Regions from separate parts of the Pseudomonas sp. RGM 3321 genome, predicted to be linked through region 2. Evidence: predicted binding sites of a transcription regulator. Region 2 holds the regulator's gene; each other region holds the start of a gene.
What was found. The regulator FliA, encoded in region 2, starts transcription of late flagellar genes. The targets are predictions, from matches to a motif close to CTAAAGTTTNNNNNNNNNNNGCCGNTAA.
Positions count from the first base shown of each region.

Region 1: flgM (flagellar biosynthesis anti-sigma factor FlgM) is a predicted target of FliA. The motif match lies at 1,729-1,756, and genes of this name have one in related genera.
Region 3: RGM3321_RS10365 (methyl-accepting chemotaxis protein) is a predicted target of FliA. The motif match lies at 1,820-1,847, and genes of this name have one in related genera.
Region 4: RGM3321_RS07475 (methyl-accepting chemotaxis protein) is a predicted target of FliA. The motif match lies at 3,187-3,214, and genes of this name have one in related genera.

Region 1 is NZ_JALHBH010000096.1:4,899-9,891, reverse strand. It holds gene RGM3321_RS06185 (flagellar brake protein) at 30-776, opposite strand; gene RGM3321_RS06180 (flagellar protein FlgN) at 859-1,326, opposite strand; gene flgM (flagellar biosynthesis anti-sigma factor FlgM) at 1,376-1,690, opposite strand; gene flgA (flagellar basal body P-ring formation chaperone FlgA) at 1,852-2,610, opposite strand; gene RGM3321_RS06165 (chemotaxis protein CheV) at 2,689-3,615, shown strand; gene cheR (protein-glutamate O-methyltransferase CheR) at 3,667-4,494, shown strand; gene cynR (transcriptional regulator CynR) at 4,593-4,993, opposite strand, start outside.
Region 2 is NZ_JALHBH010000095.1:45,660-50,652, forward strand. It holds gene flhA (flagellar biosynthesis protein FlhA) at 1-161, shown strand, start outside; gene flhF (flagellar biosynthesis protein FlhF) at 173-1,501, shown strand; gene fleN (flagellar synthesis regulator FleN) at 1,617-2,450, shown strand; gene fliA (RNA polymerase sigma factor FliA) at 2,447-3,187, shown strand; gene RGM3321_RS05965 (chemotaxis response regulator CheY) at 3,440-3,814, shown strand; gene RGM3321_RS05970 (protein phosphatase CheZ) at 3,834-4,619, shown strand; gene RGM3321_RS05975 (chemotaxis protein CheA) at 4,653-4,993, shown strand, end outside.
Region 3 is NZ_JALHBH010000104.1:31,635-36,627, reverse strand. It holds gene RGM3321_RS10370 (chemotaxis protein CheW) at 1-29, opposite strand, end outside; gene RGM3321_RS10365 (methyl-accepting chemotaxis protein) at 38-1,660, opposite strand; gene RGM3321_RS10360 (NEL-type E3 ubiquitin ligase domain-containing protein) at 1,951-4,993, shown strand, end outside.
Region 4 is NZ_JALHBH010000099.1:244-5,236, forward strand. It holds gene queD (6-carboxytetrahydropterin synthase QueD) at 1-322, opposite strand, end outside; gene RGM3321_RS07455 (PepSY domain-containing protein) at 537-845, shown strand; gene RGM3321_RS07460 (PepSY domain-containing protein) at 845-1,153, shown strand; gene RGM3321_RS07465 (response regulator transcription factor) at 1,153-1,821, shown strand; gene RGM3321_RS07470 (sensor histidine kinase) at 1,818-3,137, shown strand; gene RGM3321_RS07475 (methyl-accepting chemotaxis protein) at 3,262-4,941, shown strand.

The DNA of each region.
Region 1 (4,993 bases), on a different contig from region 2:
CCGCAATCACCGGTAAGCAGAAGCGGGTGTCAGAAGTCGTCGTCTTTGTCGAAGCGGCGAGCTTCACGCTGCAACTGATAGACGAAACGCTCGACCTGACGCTGCACAAGCCCACTCATGTTGTGGAAGCGCACGCCGGCAAAGGTGGTGTGAAATCTTTCTTCAAAGTGCAAATAGCGCAGCTCGACAGGAGCTGTCATTGCTCCGAATGGCAACTTCGCAATAAAGCGTTCGTATACTTGGCCCAACTGCATGCGCTCGGACACATCGCCTTCAAAGCGCAGTTTGCAACCGGTCGCAGATATATCCAGCAGTTTGCCGGTCAGAGGGGATTTCAAACGGTCGCCGCCGATCTCGATGTCGACCAGCTGTGCCAGCTTCAGCGCTGCACGAAATGCGTTGCGCCGCTGGTGGTAAATCACCTCTTCAGGCATCGGCCCGCGGTACAGGCGCTGCCCGTTGGTATCGACAATCTCCATCTGCGATGAGCTTTCCCAGGCGATACGCACGCCGTCGTGAAAACCTTCGACGCGGAAAGACTCGCCATTACTTAAAAAGCGTTCGCCATCGCGGGGGATCATTTCGTCGAGCGCCATGAGGTTGCTGTCACGGTCGACTTCAAGCAGGTAGCTCTGAAAGCGTTGGGCACGTTCATGGAAGGTAATGATCAGAGGATCATGACTCTCGAGTAGCAACCGCAGGTTAGCGGCAATTTCCAAAGGTGTGTTGAGGACCTTCGGGGGCTGCGGAGCATCGTCCGCGCTTGAGCCATTCACGTTCTTGAATCTCCAGGCAAAATACTACGGCAACGCAACAACAGGCATTCTGCCACTACGCACGAAACCTTGATACAGGAAGTTACGCCTGACTCAGAGGGCGTGGTTTTGCTCTAAGCGCAGTTGACCCGCGACTGTCGTAGAGCGTGGGCGTCTCACCGCCGTTCAGTATGCGAAGCTGATGAGCGGTGCTGATCTGTTGCAGCTGAATCAGACTACCATTCTGCTCGTTCAGCGTCTGGCATTCATTGATCAACGCATTCAGTTCATCACCGGCCATCAGCAATTGCTCGCCGACATCCGACTGGCTGGCCAGTTGCTGGAGACCACTGCGATTGGCTGGCAGCCCCATGCCCGCAAGCACTTGGCTACGTTTGCGACCATGTTGATCGAGAAGAATGACCAGCGCCTGTTTCTGCGCCAGCACCTGCTCCATCTCGCCCATGTCGCGGCCGTGAAGAATCAGGGATTCGGCCTGCAGCAGCTCTAGAAGCTGTCGGGCCGAAACCATGTCGTCAGTGATCATCTGCAGCAAAGTAGTGTCTTGCATCGCATGCTCTGGTTTTTAAGCGTCCAGAATATCCAGCGCCAGCCTTGGCTTAGCGTTGGGTTTCGAAATTCAACAGCTTGCTGGCGACACGGTTGCTGTCCACTGTGTAACTACCGTCGGCGATGGCCTGCTTGAGCTCGGCAACGCGAGCACTATTGACGGTTGGCAGATCGGTCAGCTTGTCCGTGATTTTCTGCAACTGTTGAGCCTCACTGCTCAAAGAAAAAGTTTCCCCGGTGCTTTTGACACCTGCGGTGGCTGCAGGGGCTGTAGCATCGGTTTTGACGGTGTCTTTACTGGCGCTGGTACGTGTTGTACTGGCGACAGGCTGTGAATTGTTAAGGCGACTGAAATCTATGACCATGATTGAAAAAACCTCTGGGTGTTTGGACGCTTGCCTTGTTTTCGGCCAACCCCGATTAAACTTTAGGCCGATTGTGAGAAAGCTTCCCAATAGACGCTTTTCACCGTCGGATATTCCCCGCAGTCTAAAAAAAACACACCCTGTGCGCCAGCATCAATGCATTACATGGCCACTTCCACCTGCCCTGGGCCGGTGACATTCGCTTTGATCACCCGCTGGGAATTAAGGTTTTTCACCCGTATCTGTTCGTTGAAACCTCCGTCGGACATCGCTTCACCGGGCATGCGCACCGCCAGCGAACCGCTGCGGGCGATGATGACCACCTGATCGCCCTTGTGAATCATTTGGGGCTGTTCCAGTGCCACCGGGGTAACGACCTGGTCGATGACCATTTGTCGGACAACCTTTTGACCGACGGCCTGATCAAGAGAGGCCAGGAATCCTTGACCCAGACTGCTCACGTCGCGCTCACGCAGCGCAACGTCTTCTTCAGTAACGATGGCATCGCGTTTCAGCGGGCGCATCACGGTCACAACGTTGCGATACAGCAGCACCTGGGCCGGCACAAATACTGTCCAGGGCGAAGAGCCTTCGCAGCGTACCCGCACCGTAACCCGACCGACCGTGCGCGGGCTTTCCAGTGTGGCTGTCAAATCCTTGTCACAGGCACCCATCCGTAAACGCGGGTCGAGCTGCTTAACCTGTATGTCATGACGCCCGTCAATCTGGTTGGTTGCCAAATAGTCTTCTACTGTGAACTCAAGAAACCCTTGGGTGACGCCGATAAGCTGTTCAGGCAGTGTGAAATTCTCTGCGCGAGCTAGGCTCACCGTGCCACAAAGGCACAGCAGAGCGATTGCGCACAGAAGCCTGCGGGTTTCTAATGCGAGGTGTCGAGAAATTGTCGTCTTTGCGTTCATGAGGTAATAAATAGCAAAGCCCGTGCCGCTTGTTGATCTAGTGTCTGGGCGGCGGTCATTTTGGTAAGGGGGTTCGGCATGGCAGGTGTAATGGATTCGGTAAACCAGCGAACTCAGCTGGTGGGTCAGAATCGCCTGGAGCTGCTCTTGTTCCGTCTCGACGGTAAGCAGCTCTACGGGATCAACGTTTTCAAGGTAAAAGAAGTACTGCAATGCCCGAAACTCACCATCATGCCCAAATCGAGCAAGATCGTCAGGGGTGTGGCCAATATCCGTGGCGGCACGATCCCGATTATGGATCTGGCGATGGCGACGGGTTCCACGGGCATGATTTCTCTGGTCAACTCCTTCGTCATCATTACCGAGTACAACACCAAGGTTCAGGGTTTTCTGGTGCATTCTGTAGAACGCATCGTCAACATGAACTGGGAAGAGATTCATCCACCACCCAAAGGCACCGGGCGCGATCATTACCTGACCGCGGTCACCCGGGTTGATAATCAGTTGGTGGAAATTATCGACGTCGAGAAGATTCTTGCCGAAGTCGCACCTATTTCCGAAGAAGTGTCGGTCGGTGTGATTGATGCCGAGGTTCAGCACAAGGCGATTTCGCTGCGTGTGCTGACGGTCGATGACTCGTCGGTGGCCCGCAAGCAGGTCAGCCGCTGCCTGGAAACCGTCGGTGTGGAAGTGGTTGCCCTGAACGATGGCCGTCAAGCGCTGGATTACCTGCGCAAAATGGTCGAAGAGGGTAAAAAACCGGAAGAAGAGTTCCTGATGATGATCTCCGACATTGAAATGCCGGAGATGGATGGCTATACCCTTACAGCTGCGATACGTAATGACCCGCGTATGCAGAAGATGCACATCACCTTGCATACCTCTCTGTCCGGGGTATTCAACCAGGCGATGGTCAAGAAAGTCGGCGCTGATGATTTTCTCGCGAAATTCCGGCCTGATGATCTTGCGGCCAGGGTTGTTGCGCGGATCAAGGCAGCAGAATAACCAGCCGGGGGCGTCGTCCCCGGTGATTCACATGATTTGAGAGGCGGCACCTTGTCTACGGGTAATTTGGATTTTGATCAGTTCCGGGTATTTCTGGAAAAAGCCTGTGGCATCTTGCTTGGGGAAAACAAGCAGTATCTGGTGTCCAGCCGCCTCAACAAACTGATGGAGCAGCAAAGCATCAAGTCGCTTGGCGAGTTGGTTCAGCGCATCCAGACCCAGCCGCGCAGCGGGTTGCGCGAACAGGTTGTCGATGCGATGACCACCAACGAAACCCTGTGGTTTCGCGATACCTATCCGTTCGAAGTGCTGAAGAACAAAGTGCTGCCCGAGCAGATCAAGGCCAGCCCTGGTCAGCGACTGCGCATCTGGTCGGCGGCCTGTTCATCGGGCCAGGAACCGTACTCGCTGTCGATGTCGATTGATGAGTTCGAGCGCGCCAATCAGGGCCAGCTCAAATCGGGCGTGCAGATTGTTGCCACCGATTTGTCTGGCGCAATGCTTAACAACTGCAAGACCGGCGAGTACGACAGTCTGGCTATCGGCCGTGGCTTGTCGCCGGATCGTCTGCAGCGTTTCTTCGATGTAAAAAGTCCGGGTCGCTGGGTCGTCAAGACGCCGATCAAGAGCCGTGTGGAGTTCCGCTCGTTCAACCTGCTCGACAGCTACGCCTCGCTGGGCAAGTTCGACATCGTGTTCTGCCGCAACGTATTGATCTACTTCTCCGCTGAAGTGAAGAAGGACATCCTGCTGCGTATCCACGGTACGCTCAAGCCAGGCGGTTACCTGTTTCTGGGGGCTTCCGAAGCGCTTAATGGTTTGCCGGATCACTATCAGATGGTTCAGTGCAGCCCCGGGATCATCTATAAGGCCAAGTGACGGTCTGTCAGTTGCCTGCGATGAAAAAAGAGACCTTCGGGTCTCTTTTTTGTGCTCGGCTGAAAACAGCTTCGATCGTCTGCCCATCGGTTTCATGTTTACGTTCGGATATCGCTCACCAGTTTGGCAAAAGCTTTGGCGGCGGCGCTCTGGTAGCCGTTTTTACGCCGCAGCAGCGCAACCGTCCGCCCAGGCAGGGCAGGGATCGTCTGAACTTCGCGCAATCCGGGCTGCTCGTGAACGATGGCATCGGGAAGAATGGTCGCCATACGCCCCTGGGCAACGACCTTGAGCAAAATGGCGATCGAGTTCGCCTCCAGGCCGACCGTAGGCTTGAAATTCTGCATCTGGCACCAGGCATCCAGCAGCCGGCGAGTGGCGAATCCGGGGGCGAGCAAGGCAAAGCGAAGCGTTTGCAGGTCCTCAAGTGTCAGCGCGGCCTGTTTTTCGGGGGCAGACTTGGCCATGACCAGGCACAGCTGTTCATCGAACAGAGGCT
Region 2 (4,993 bases):
TGCAAGGGGTGCCGGTAATTCTTCTGGTAGCAGGGCCTGTCCGGGCGATGCTGTCACGATTTGGACGATTGGCTGTACCGAACATGCATGTTCTGGCGTATCAGGAAATTCCGGACAACAAGCAAGTAACCATCGTAGCGACTGTCGGGCCGAACGGCTGAGGTAGTGAGTCATGCAAGTTAAGCGATTTTTCGCCGCCGATATGCGTCAAGCCATGAAACTGGTTCGCGATGAGCTGGGCGCCGAGGCGGCCATCATCGGTAACCGGCGCATTGCCGGTGGCGTAGAGCTGACTGCCGCTCTGGATTACAAGCTGTCCGCCCTGGCACCGCGTGTGCCGAACATGGAGCTTGAAGACGAGCTGCGCAAGACCCAGTCGCGCATCGTCTCCGCTCAGGCTGAATTGAACAACCGCAGCGACAGCGACGCTTCGATCAATCTTCAGCTGTTTTCCGGCAAACCGGTCAGCGCTGTCGATACGCACATCGAGCCGACGCTTGAAGAGCCGCCGCGCCCATTCGCGTACACGCCGCCTGCGCCCGCAGAGCCTGCTGTCGGCCAGCGCGCCTATGATTCGATGCGCTCCGAATTGAACGGCCTGCGCGAGCTGCTGGAAGTTCAGCTTGGCTCCCTGGCCTGGAACCAGTTGCAGGGCAGTCGTCCGCAGCAGGCCAATCTGTGGCGCCGCCTGCAACGTGTCGGTTTGTCCGGCCCGCTGTCGCGCGATCTGCTGTCGATGATCCCGGAGATTGACGAGCCTCGTCAGGCCTGGCGCATGCTGCTGGCCCATTTGGCGCGCATGATTGCCGTGCCGGACATCGAGCCGCTCGAAGAGGGTGGCGTCATCGCCATGGTCGGGCCTGCCGGTATGGGCAAGACCACCACGCTGGCCAAACTGGCGGCACGTTACGTGTTGAAGTACGGTCCGCAGAATATCGCACTGGTGAGCATGGACAGTTTCCGCATCGGCGCACAGGAGCAGCTCAAGACCCTTGGGCGCATCCTCAACGTGCCGGTCACCCATGTCGATCCTGGCCAGTCGCTGGTTCAGGCACTGGAGCCGCTGCTGCGCAAGCGCGTTGTGCTGATCGACACCGCCGGGCTGCAAGCCAGCGATCCTGCGCTGCGCATGCAACTGGAAAGCCTGGCAGGGCGTGGCATCAAGTCGCGTAACTACCTGGTACTGGCGACCACCAGCCAGAAGCAGGTACTGACCGCTGCCTATCACAGTTACAAACGTTGTGGCCTGGCCGGATGCATTCTGACCAAGCTTGATGAAACAGCCAGCCTGGGCGAAGTCCTGAGCCTGGCGATCAGTCATGAATTACCTGTGGCCTACCTCACGGACGGACCTCGTATTCCTGACGACCTGCACACCCCGCGTCGTCATCAACTGGTGAGCCGTGCGGTGAGTGTGCAGATGCAGGATGAGCCGAGCGAGGAAGCAATGGCTGATATGTTTGCTGACCTCTATCACACCCCTGGCAAGAGAGTGGGTTAAGTGATGGATATTATTGGAATGTCCCTGCGTCAACGGTCTGCCATGTGGTGTTCATTTGCGAACGTGCAGCCCTCGATGTGGTTTCGGTCTACGCAAGACAAGGTAAAGAAATAACATGGGCAGCATGCATCCCGTACAGGTTATCGCGGTGACCGGTGGCAAAGGTGGCGTCGGTAAGACTAACGTGTCAGTGAATCTTTCACTGGCCCTTGCCGAGCTTGGCCGTCGCGTCATGCTGCTGGACGCCGATCTGGGTCTGGCCAATGTCGACGTTCTGCTTGGGCTGACGCCTAAACGTACACTTGCCGATGTGATAGAGGGCCGTTGCGAGTTGCGCGACGTCCTGTTGCAGGGGCCGGGTGGGGTGCGTATCGTGCCTGCCGCCTCTGGCACCCAGAGCATGGTGCATCTGTCCCCGGCCCAGCATGCGGGTCTGATCCAGGCGTTCAGCGAGATTGGCGACAACCTTGATGTGCTGGTGATTGACACGGCTGCCGGTATCGGCGAATCGGTGGTCAGCTTCGTGCGCGCCGCTCAGGAAGTGTTGCTGGTGGTGTGCGACGAGCCCACGTCGATCACCGATGCCTACGCCCTGATCAAACTGCTCAACCGCGACTATGGCATGAACCGCTTCCGGGTGCTGGCCAACATGGCGCAGAGCCCGCAGGAAGGGCGCAATCTGTTCGCCAAACTCACCAAAGTGACGGACCGTTTTCTTGATGTCGCGCTGCAGTATGTAGGTGCCGTGCCGTACGACGAGTGCGTGCGCAAGGCCGTACAGAAACAGCGCGCCGTCTACGAAGCATTCCCGCGATCCAAATGTGCGCTGGCGTTCAAGGCCATTGCCCAGAAGGTTGACACCTGGCCGTTGCCAGCCAATCCGCGGGGTCATCTCGAGTTCTTCGTTGAGCGACTCGTTCACCAGACCAGTGCAGGGCCTGTGCAATGACTGCGAGCGGCTACCAGATGTACAGCAAGGCTTCCCGTAATTCGCAATACGAGTTGATCGAGCGTTATGCGCCATTGGTCAAGCGTATCGCTTATCATCTGCTGGCGCGCTTGCCGGCCAGCGTGCAGGTCGAGGATCTGATCCAGGCCGGCATGATCGGTCTGCTTGAAGTCTCCACCAAATATGATTCAACCAAAGGTGCGAGTTTCGAGACCTACGCCGGCATTCGCATTCGTGGTGCGATGCTGGACGAAGTGCGCAAGGGCGACTGGGCACCACGCTCAGTGCACCGCAATACCCGAATGGTCAGTGACGCAATTCGTGCAATTGAAGCTAAAACCGGCCGTGACGCTAAAGATCACGAGGTTGCGGCCGAACTCCAGTTGAGTCTTGATGATTATTACGGGATTTTGAATGACACCTTGGGCAGCCGCCTCTTCAGTTTCGACGACCTGCTTCAGGACGGCGATCACGAAGGGCTGCATGAGGATGGCGCAAGCGGTTCGCTTGAGCCGTCGCGCGACCTGGAAGACGAGCGCTTCCAGGCAGCGTTGGCCGATGCAATTGCTAATTTGCCAGAGCGTGAGCGTCTGGTGTTGGCGCTGTACTACGACGAAGAGCTGAACCTCAAGGAAATCGGAGAGGTTCTTGGGGTCAGCGAATCTCGGGTCAGTCAGTTACACAGCCAGTGCGCAGCTCGTTTGCGGGGGCGTTTGGGGGAGTGGCGAGCGCGTTGACGGCAGTGCGCGACGTTTGTCGTGCGTTGTCTGCATGCCGGCTGTGCAAAGCGTTACGTGGTAGCAGGATAGACCAGGCAAGGGCCTGTCGGGCAATGTCTCGATGGGCTTTAGTCGCAGTCTTGACTGTCGTTGTGCCAAGCCCGTCGTCGTTTCGTATAGCTGGGGGTGTGCTGTGCCAGTATTGAGTGAACAGCGTGTTCAGGTGCTGAACGCGTTAAAGACTGCTTGGAGGTCGAATTGGACAAGAACATGAAAATCCTCATCGTTGATGACTTCTCAACGATGCGGCGGATCATCAAGAATCTGTTGCGTGATCTGGGGTTTACCAACACATCTGAAGCGGATGACGGTCTGACCGCATTGCCGATGCTGCACAGCGGTGCCTTTGACTTTCTGGTGACGGACTGGAACATGCCTGGCATGACCGGTATCGACTTGTTGCGTCAGGTCCGTGCGGACGAGCGTCTCAAGAGCCTTCCTGTACTGATGGTTACTGCCGAAGCGAAGCGTGAGCAGATCATTGAAGCTGCCCAGGCCGGGGTGAACGGTTATGTAGTCAAGCCGTTCACGGCTCAAGCGCTGAAAGAGAAGATCGAAAAGATCTTTGAACGCGTCAATAGCTGATGCATGCCGCGAGGGCGCTATGGATAACAATGATTCAATGGCCGACTTTGAGTCGACCTTAAAGAGACACGCGCAGGAACTCGTCACCAGCCTTGAAAAGGGCCGCTTCGGTGACGCTGTGCAGCTGATCCATGAACTCAACCAGACACGCGACCGCGGCCTTTATCAGGAAGTGGGCAAGCTGACTCGTGAGCTGCACAGTGCAATCGTCAATTTCCACATTGATCCGCATATGCCTCAGGCCGAAGAGGTGTCGCAGATCACGGACGCGACCGAGCGTCTGTCCTACGTCGTCAGGCTGACCGAGAACGCGGCCAACCGTACGATGGATCTGGTCGAGGAAAGCACGCCGCTCATGAATGGTCTGAGTTCCGACGCCAAGGCGTTGAGCGAAGACTGGGGACGCTTCATGCGTCGCGAAATCGGTGCCGAAGAGTTTCGTGAACTGGCCAAGCGCGTCGATGGTTTTCTGACGCGTACCGAGCAGGAGGCCGATAGGGTTTCCGGGCATCTCAACGATATTTTGCTTGCTCAGGATTACCAGGACCTCACCGGTCAGGTGATCAAGCGCGTCACGCAACTGGTGACCGAAGTAGAGGGTAATTTGCTCAAGCTGGTGCTCATGGCCAGCCATGTCGATCGCTTCGCCGGCATCGAACATGACGAACAATCCATCCTTGCTGAAAAAGATCCTAAAAAACATCTCGCCAAGGGTGAAGGTCCGCAGATTCATGCCGATAAACGTGAAGACGTCGTATCCGGACAGGATGATGTAGACGATCTGCTATCGAGCCTCGGCTTCTAAGATCTGTTGACGGTTAATTTTAGGGAGCACCCCATGAGCTTCGGCGCCGATGAAGAAATCCTTCAGGATTTTCTGGTAGAGGCCGGCGAAATTCTGGAGCAGTTGTCAGAGCAATTGGTCGAGCTGGAAAGCCGACCGGATGATGCTGATCTGCTCAATGCAATTTTTCGCGGTTTTCACACTGTAAAAGGGGGCGCCGGCTTCCTCCAGCTCCATGAGCTGGTGGAGTGCTGCCACATCGCCGAAAACGTGTTCGACATCCTTCGCAAGGGTGAACGTCGCGTTGATTCCGAACTGATGGATGTGGTCCTGGAAGCTCTGGACACCGTCAACAGCATGTTCGGTCAGGTACGTGAACGGACTGACGTAACTGC
Region 3 (4,993 bases), on a different contig from region 2:
CCGTTGCGCCTCGGCGATTGATCCGTCATTGGAGTGTTCAGACCTTGAATCGCGAAACGCCACCGCGCAGCCCGACCGCGACCTGACTCAACTCGTCGATGGCGAAACTGGCTTGACGCAGAGACTCGACGGTCTGGCTGCTGGCATCCGCCAACTGCACCAGTGCCTGATTGATCTGCTCGGCACCGGTAGCCTGAGCCTGCATACCTTCATTGACCATCAACACACGGGGCGCCAACGCCTGTACTTGCTGAATGATTTGCGACAACTGCTCGCCGACCTGAGTGACCTCGAACATGCCGCGGCGCACCTCCTCGGAAAACTTGTCCATGCCCATCACACCAGCAGACACCGCCGACTGGATTTCGCGCACCATCTGCTCGATGTCATAAGTGGCAACGGCAGTCTGGTCAGCCAGGCGACGCACCTCGGTGGCCACTACTGCGAACCCGCGACCGTACTCACCGGCCTTCTCGGCCTCGATGGCGGCATTGAGCGACAGCAGGTTGGTCTGGTCGGCGACCTTGACGATGGTGACGACGACCTGATTGATGTTGCCGGCCTTCTCGTTGAGGATCGCCAGCTTGGCGTTGACCAGATTGGCAGCGCCCATCACCTGATGCATGGTGTCTTCCATGCGTGCCAGGCCCTGCTGACCGGAGCCGGCGAGCACCGACGCCTGGTCTGCCGCCGAGGTGACTTCGGTCATGGTCCGCACCAGGTCCCGCGAAGTGGCGGCGATTTCCCGCGACGTGGCACCGATCTCGGTGGTGGTTGCCGCGGTCTCGGTGGCGGTAGCCTGCTGCTGGCGGGACGTTGCAGCGATTTCGGTGACCGAGGTCGTGACCTGTACCGAAGAGCGCTGCGCCTGCGCCACCAGCGCGGTGAGCTCGGAGACCATGTCGTTGAAGCCGGTCTCGACCGCATTGAACTCGTCCTTGCGCGACAGGTTCAGCCGGGTACTCAAATCGCCCTTGCGCATGACGTCCAGAATACTCACGATCATCTGCATCGGAGAGGTGATCGAGCGCATCAGCAGCAGCCCGCAGGCAGCCGCCGCCATGACCGCGATCAGCAGAGAGAGCACCATGCTGATCTTGGCGCCCAGCACAGCGTTGACGATATTGGTGGTGGACTGGTCAGCCAGTTGCTTGTTGGCAACGATCAGGTCTCTGAGCTGCAGGCGGCCCTCACTCCAGACCGGATTGAGCTCGTTGTAAAACTCATCGCGAGCGCCCGCATAATCACCGCGTTCGTACTTGGCGTGAACATCGGCAAGCATGCGCGAATAGACCTCGCGGCGCTTTTCGAATACCGCGAAGCTGGCCCTGTCCGTGTCATCGAAGATGGATTTCTTGTAGCCGTCCATCTGCGACTGAAGGGCGTCTTCAAACCCCTTGAACTGATCCTTTTCCTGCTTGGTCAGCGGCCGCCCCTGCCCTTCGGCAATCAGCTCCAGCGTGCGGATGTAACTCTCGCCCCAGGCACTGCGCACCAGCGTGCTGTAGTAGACACCGGGTAACGCATCAAGACGGACATCTTCCTCGCTGGACTCGATGGACAACAGTCGTGAATAAGATACAACGACCATCAGCAGCATGATTGCGATGATGACGGCGAAACTCGCCAGAATCCGTTGGCGCAAGGTCCAGTTCTTCACAGTCAGCCCTCAAGAGTTCAACGACGGCATCGGGCCGTGTTCAAGAAGCGGACCGACGAGCGGTCCAAGCGGCGTGAGTATAGCCCAGCCGTCAACGGGTACACGGGGAATGAAAAACCAAATCACGGCCCCTGCTCATTAACCCGCTTTCCTGCCTTCTTGTCGGCCCTTGTCACCACTACTTGAGCACAAGACCTCAGGAACCTGTGCAGCCGATAAATAGTTAGCACTTGCTGGCCTGACCTCAAACGTAAGCTTTGTCGCCTGCTCACTCACGACAAGGCACTTCAATGCTGGATCAAACTTCGCCGGGCAAGGCATCTGCCGCCCCGCATGTGCAACTTATAAAAGATAAATCACCCGGGTGGCTGCTTGACGCAGAATCGGCAACCCATGCGGCTCTGCGCAAAACCTCCGGACGCCCTTTGCAATGGCTGACGAGCGCGCGAACGTCCAGCCCGGAGCAAGTCGATAAACTGCAGCAGCTCTATGCCGAGCATCGCCAGAATGAAGAAAAGGTTCGTCCGACGCTTGGTCGCCTCTCGACACTGGAAGAATTTGCGACCCCTCTTCTGACGGCGGCGATCAAGGACCGCTTCGGGCTGGAGGTGGACGTCGCCCGAACCTCGCTGTTTCACGCCAGCCGGGCCAGAGTCGACCAGTCGTTCCTGGCGGCATCCCGAGACCCCGTGACTCAAGCCAACATTGCCTTGAGGACTGCCAGTCAGAGCCTGCTCAAGGCTGCGCTGCAGAATTTCGAAGCGTGGGAAACCGCGCCCGGCGCGATGGACTCGGACTCGGGCATCAAGGCTCAGGTGTTTTCCTCATTTGAAATCATCGGTCAGCAGATCACCGGCCAGTCCTTGCCGATACCTGCGACCGGGTTCGCAGCAATGTGCCGCGAGCTGGACCTGGGCGGCAAATACCAGGCCCACCTTGAGTCCGCCTTCAATACACCTTCAACAACCGAAGAGACGGCGGACATTGCGGCATCCAGGCTGCGCAAGGACTTCCTGCAACTTCAGTCATCGTCCATCCGACTTCAACTGCAGATTGCCTCCCTGCAGAAACTGGTCAGCCCGCCATTGCAGTGCGCGTTACTGGATATTCTCGACGGCAAGCAAAACGTCCGGCTTGATAACAGGCCCGTCAACTGCAGCTTACTGTGCCTGGGGGATGTCGAACTTGACGGCCTGTTTGTTATCGGCAAAGACCGCGACGTGGCAACTCAGGCAGAAAAGATTGTCGTCTACATTCCGGACGACCCGGTTGCGCCGCTGAAGGAATACGACTCGGTCGAGGTGTTTATAAACGCATTGCGCGACCGGATGTTCATCAACGGGTATCTGAATTTCTTCACGCGGTTCATACCGGCACGCCACCGAAGTGCCTTGTTTGAAAAGCTGTCCGAGCGTCTGCACCCCAAAGTCAAGAAAGGTGGTCTATTCGAGCGCCAGTGGCTGGAACGTGAAGCTGACCGAAACGCCCGGCTGGACCTGAGAGAAATCCCGCTGCAAGGCTCGTTGCCGGAGGCCCTGTACGATCGCAAACGTGCAACGTTGAAGGACGATGCGCTGTTTCATGGCGTGCCGACGGCGGCGCAGGACCAGAAAACCTTCGACGAGCGTGTGCAGTACTTCAAGGACAAAGCATTCGACGTCTTGAACATCGCCGCTTTTGTCGTTCCGGTATTGGGCGAAGTGATGATGACCGTCACCGCCATTCAGCTGACACATGAGGTCTATGAGGGCATAGAGAGCTGGGCCAAAGACGAGAGACAGCAGGCGTTCGCCTACCTTTTCGATGTGGTGGAGAACATTGCCCTGATGTCGGCCCTTGGCGCTGCGGTGACGGGAGCAGCAGGCATCCCGGCGATACAAGTGCCCGAGTTCGTAAACAGCCTGAAACCCGTGGAGTTGCCGGATGGAATGACTCGCCTCTGGAAGCCCGACCTGACACCCTTTGCTCATGACGTCGTGCTGCCTGAAGGCCTGCAGCCCGACGCCACCGGCCTGTACACATGGCAAGACAGACAGTGGTTGCCACTCGAGGGACGAACGTATTCGGTCAAGCCTGAGCCGACCGGCGATGGTTATCTGATGGAGCACCCAACCAACCCGCACGGCTATCAACCCGCCTTGCGCCACAACGGCGCGGGAGCATGGCTGCATGAGCTGGATCGCCCGCTGGAGATGGAAGGTCTGACGCTGTTTCGACGGCTGGGGTATTCCAGCGAAGCGTTTTCAGACAGCGCAGCCAGACGCATCATAAAGGTCAGCAACACACCTGAATCCGTGATGCGTCAGGCTCTGGCTGATCAGCGCCGCCCACCTGCCTTGCTCAAAGACACAGCGCACCGATTCAGGCTGGATCAGGAAATCGATCGTTTCATAGAGCAGATGGAAGCCAACGATGCAGACGCAGCAGCTCCCCTCCAACTTGAACTGCTGAGCCAGGACCCTGGCTGGCCGAACAATCGCACACTGGTGCTGGTGGATGCTAAGGGCAGCGCGCTCCAGCGGTTCGTTGCGGCGCAGCATTCTGGCGCTGCAGCCCCGCTCGACATCCATATTCGTGCCGACCAGCCAGATGCCCTGCGCCAGGTACTGGAAAAACTGAACAACATCGAAATCCGGACCCTGCTCAACGAAGAGTTCGGTGCGGGTCCGCAGGGCATTGCACCGCGGCTGATCACTCTACGCGCGCAATTGGTGGCGCGTGCCCGGGCAACCAGAGCCTGGCTGTTCGAATCACATTACCGCGCTCTGAAAGTCGCCGATACGGACGGCGCGCAAACCCTCCAGCAGGCGTTTTCGGGCTTGCCACCGCTGGTTGTCCAGGAGCTGGCCAGCCACGCCTCGCCAGCCGAGCGGGTACAGCTCACAAAAGAGCGCCGCGTACCCTTGCGAATGGCCGAAGAAGCCAGCGCCTATTTGCAGCAGGTGCGGTTGGCGCGGGCCTATGAGGGCCTTTACCTGACCTCGGTATCCAGCGCCGATACCGATTGCCTTGTCCTGCACAGCCTTGAAGCCCTTGCGCAATGGCCTTCAAAGGTGAGGCTGGAGGTGCGCAATCGCTTCTTTGGCGGCCAATTACTCGACAGTATCGGGGCCCAGGAGGCCCCCATTCGCAAGGTGCTGATAAAAGATGGCAATCGCTATGAGACCCGTGACGCTGACGACCAGCACCTGCACGGGCTGGACGATCTGTATTCCTCCGTACTTCAAGCCCTGCCCGATGCCGAGCGCAGCCAATTGGGTTTTACCCATACCGGCCAGGGGCAGTCGCTGGCGGCTCTGATCCAGGAAAACCCTCTACCTCGTCAGACTCTCG
Region 4 (4,993 bases), on a different contig from region 2:
TCTCGTGAATACGAACGGCGGACAGCTCCGGCAGCAGAGGCTTCAGCTCATCCCAAATCCATTTCGCCAGGTTTTCGCTGGTTGGATTCTCAAGGCCGGGGATGTCATTCAGGTAATTATGATCAAGGCGTTCGTACAGCGGTTTGAAAATAGCCTTGATTTCCGAAAAGTCGCGGATCCAGCCTGTGTGAGGATCAACCTTGCCAGCCAGATGAATGCCGACACGAAACGAATGGCCGTGCAGACGTCCACACTTGTGACCCTCTGGTACGTGAGGGAGGCGGTGTGCTGACTCGAAGGTAAACTCTTTGAAGATTTCCACTGTGTATTGGCCCCGGAAAAATGGCGATCGCAGACGCGATAAATGCAATCGACGAGTTTAACAGCAATGGCCTTAAACTCCATGCAGGGCTTGTGTGTGACGATTCTTTCAGGTGCGATTGATGGCACTCGGCCAGATCTATTCAGTTTGAGTTAAGTTGTACGGGGTAAGGTAAACGCCATAAAAGCATCGAACGCTATGGACTCCTCCAATAATGAAAACGCTGACAACCCTGCTGGCGGCCCTGACATGTGTTCTGACGTCCTGTGTCATCCAGGCGCGTGATGTCGACCCGCAGGAGGTATTGCGCCTCAGTAATGCGGGCACTCTCCAGTCGGCTGAAAAGCTCGATGCAAACGCCCTCAGCAAGCACCCTGGTGCCAGTATTCTTGATACACAGTTCAAGAATATATACGGCAGGTACGTTTACAATGTCGAGCTGCGTGACAAGCACGATATTGAGTGGGTTCTCGAAATAGACGCCGCTACGGGCCAGGTCTACAGGAATCATCAGGATAACTAATGAATGTCGACAAGCGTCTCTGTGTCATCCTTGGTTTGAGTCTGACCTGCTCTTTTGTCTATGCCAGAGATCTGAATCAGGATGAAGCGCTCAGTCTGCGGCAGCGTGGGGTGATACTGCCTCTCGAACAGTTTATCGAGCGCGCGCTGGGTCTTCATCCCGGCGCTCGCTTGCTGGAGGCTGAGCTTGAGGAAAAAAATAACATGTACGTGTATGAATTCGAGTTGCTGACACCGCAGGGTGTTGTCCGTGAGCTCAAGTTCGATGCGCGCGATAGCCGATTGCTGAAAGACGAGGATGATGACTGATGCGCCTGCTACTGGTTGAAGACCATGTTCCCCTCGCAGATGAGTTACTCGCTGCGCTGGGACGGCAAGGCTATGCAGTCGACTGGCTGGCTGACGGTCGTGACGCGGTTTACCAAGGCGCAACCGAGCCTTATGACCTCATTGTTCTGGATCTGGGCTTGCCCGGCATGCCGGGGCTTGAGGTTCTCCAGCAATGGCGTGGCAAGGGCCTGGCTACCCCGGTACTGATTCTGACGGCACGAGGTTCGTGGTCAGAGCGTATAGAAGGCTTGAAGGCGGGGGCCGATGATTACCTGACCAAACCTTTTCATCCTGAAGAACTGCAGTTGCGTATTCAGGCCCTGTTGAGGCGCTCGCACGGGCTTGCCAACCAGCCTACCCTGGAGTCTGCCGGCCTTAATCTGGATGAAGGTCGCCAGAGTGTCAGCCGGGATGGCGTGGATATCCAGCTCACTTCTGCTGAGTTTCGTCTGCTGCGCTATTTCATGCTCCACCCTGGACAGATTCTCTCCAAAAGCCATCTCTCGGAGCACTTGTACGATGGCGAAAACGAGCGTGACTCCAATGTCATTGAGGTCCATGTCAATCACCTGAGGCGCAAACTAGGCCGCGCAGTGGTCGAGACACGTCGCGGCCAAGGCTATCTGTACGGCGGAGCCGGAGGTTGAAATCCATACAACGGCGTCTGAGCCTGGGTCTTATCGCCGTTATGGTCGTTGTCGGCCTGGTGATGGCGCAGACCAGTCTCTGGTTGTTTGAAGTGGGCCTGCAGCGCTATCTGGAGTCGGGCTTACGCAATGAGAGCGAGAACCTGCTGGTGGCGCTGGTGCGAGGTCCTGCCGGGTTGCAACTGGATGACCATCGTTTGTCGGGTGCTTATCAGCGCCCGCTGTCCGGCCACTATTTTCGTATGGACTTGCCGCAGGGCCACTGGCGCTCCCGTTCTTTGTGGGATTTTGAGCTGCCTCAGCCTGGAGTGGGATTGCACGCCAACCTTGAACTCGGCAAGACCGGGCAATCGCTGTTGATGCTGACCAGCGAATACCGAAAGTTCGGCAAGCAGATTTCAATTACCGTTGCCCAGGATTACACGCCGGTCAGGGCGAGCTTTCGCCTCATGCAGCAGATCGGGCTCGGGCTCGGGCTCGCAGCGCTGATCCTGGTGCTGGTTTTGCAGCGCATCACTGTACGCAGGGCGCTTCGGCCTCTGGAAACCGTTCGCGAGCAGATCTTCCAGCTTCAGCAGGGTCAGCGTTCGCAACTGGACAATCAGGTGCCCCTTGAGCTTGAGCCCCTTGTGGCTCAGATCAACCATCTGCTTGCGCATACTGAAGACAGTCTGAAACGCTCACGCAATGCACTGGGGAATCTGGGGCATGCCTTGAAGACACCGCTTGCGGTATTACTCAGCCTTGCTCTCAGTGGGCAGATGGACGGCAACCCTGCATTGCGCAAGACGTTGCAGGAGCAGTTGGAAAATATCCGTCTGCGTCTGGAGCGTGAACTCAATCGGGCCCGCCTTTCCGGGGACGCGCTGCCCGGAGCCCGTTTCGACTGTGATGCCGAACTGCCCGGGCTGTTTTCCACGTTGGGCATGATTCATGGTGCCCACCTTCATTTGGTCAACGATGTCGAAGCAGGCATGCATCTGCCGTGGGACCGGGAGGATATCCTCGAACTGCTGGGCAACCTTCTGGACAACGCCTGCAAGTGGGCCGACAGCGAAGTACGTCTGAGCATTCTCAGTCAGGCTCAGGGCTTCAGTCTTCTTGTGGACGATGATGGGCCCGGTATTCCGGAGTCGCAGCGCGCAGAGGTTTTCAGCCGTGGCGCTCGCCTTGACGAGCAGATTACCGGTCATGGCCTTGGCCTGGGGATTGTGCGCGATATCGTCGAGGCCTGGGGCGGCCAACTGCAATTGCAGGAGAGCCCCGCTGGGGGCCTTCGCGTACGCATCGATCTTCCTGAGCGCACCGCTCCATAAGTTGCCAGCCTGTAACTTTCAGAGTCTTCATACAAAAAATACGTCAGGTCTTAATGTCCGTCGGATGCCGCCGATAGCCTGATGGGTATCTCTGACTCATAAAAATAAACATAAGGCCACTCCTATGCGTCTCAGTCTGAAAGCCAAGGTTCTGTCGCTGGCAGTCCTGCCGGTTCTGATATTTGCGCTGGTGATCAGTGCAACCACGGTGTTCATGCTGCACCGGCAGGCCGAGCGCGAGGTCAGTGATACGCGAGAGCGTCTGCTCTCTGAAGCCAAGGCAACGTTGCAGAACTACGTTGCGATCGCCATGACGGCTATCAAGCCGCTTTACGAGGCTGCAGCGCCGGGTGATGAAACTGCGCGCGCTAAGGCGATCAAGCTGCTTTCCTCCATCAGTTATGGCAAGGATGGTTATATCTTTGGCTATGACTCTCAGGTAATCCGGATATTCCGTAGCAACAGTCCTGATGGCGTGGGCAAGAGCTTCAGTGAAGCCCGCGATGCGAACGGGGTCTACATCAACCGCGAACTGGTGGCGGTCGGCAAGGCGGGCACTCACTATGTGATGTACTCCTCGGCCCTGCCTGGCAAGACCGAACCTGTGCCCAAGATCGGCTACACGGATTATCTGCCGAAGTGGGATCTGGTCATCGGCTCTGCCGTCAATATCGACGGCATTGACGCTAAAGTCGCTGACGTCAGGCAGAACGTCGAAGCGCGTCTGAAGGAAATGCTGTACAGCATATTGGGGATTACCGTCCTGGTGCTGGTCATCATCGGAGTCATCGGGATATTGATGGCCGGCACTCTGCTACGTCCGCTTGGCTTGATGAAAAACAATCTGGATGACATCGCCGCGGGTGAAGGCGATCTGACTCGGCGTCTGACCATTACCAGTAATGACGAGCTTGGTGATCTGGCTGGGTCGTTCAACCGGTTTGTCGACAAGATCCACGGTATGGTTCGTCAGGTCAGCGAAATGACCGGGCAACTCAATGGCCTGGTCGGAGAAGTGTCATCCCAGGCACAGCGCTCGGAAACCGCCATGGACCGTCAGCGCCACGAAACAGATCAAGTGGCGACTGCAATCAATCAGATGTCAGCTGCGGCTCAAGAGGTTGCCAAGAGCGCGCAGGGTGCTTCCGTGGCTGCTCAGCAGACCGACGAACAAGGGCGCGCCGCCAAGCGCGTTGTGGATGGCAGTATCAGACAGATTCATGCACTGGTAGACGACATCCGCAAAAGTGGCTCGTCACTGGATGTTCTGCAAAAGGACGTTTCTTCGATCGTCAGCGTACTGGGCGTCATTCGCTCTATCGCCGAACAAACCAACCTGCTCGCACTCAATGCCGCCATCGAGGCCGCAAGGGCAGGGGAAGCAGGGCGCGGTTTTGCCGTGGTTGCCGACGAGGTTCGGGCGTTGGCCAGCCGCACCCAGCAAAGCACACAGGAAATTCAAGGGATGATCGACCGTCTGCAGCAGGGCACTCAGGAGGCGGTCACAGCGATGCGCCGCTCCAGCGAGGCTGGCGACGGGACCTCTGTGCAAGCCAACGAAGCAGGCACATCGCTGGTGACCATCGGTGAGTTGATTGCGACGATCAATTCGATGAACGCGCAAATCGCCAGCGCAGCGGAAGAGCAGACGGCGGTTGCCGAAGAAATCAATCGCAGTGTTCACCAGATCGCAGGTGCAGTTGAAAGCGTCGCCGATGAAACCCGGCAAAGCGCACAGACCTCACGCAGCCTTGCCGAACTGGGCTCGCGCCTTGACAGTCTGGTCGGTCAGTTCCGTGTCTGATGCCTGCGTGGCAGGGGCGCTGGTGCCCGCAACAGCCTGCGCCTGCCATCGC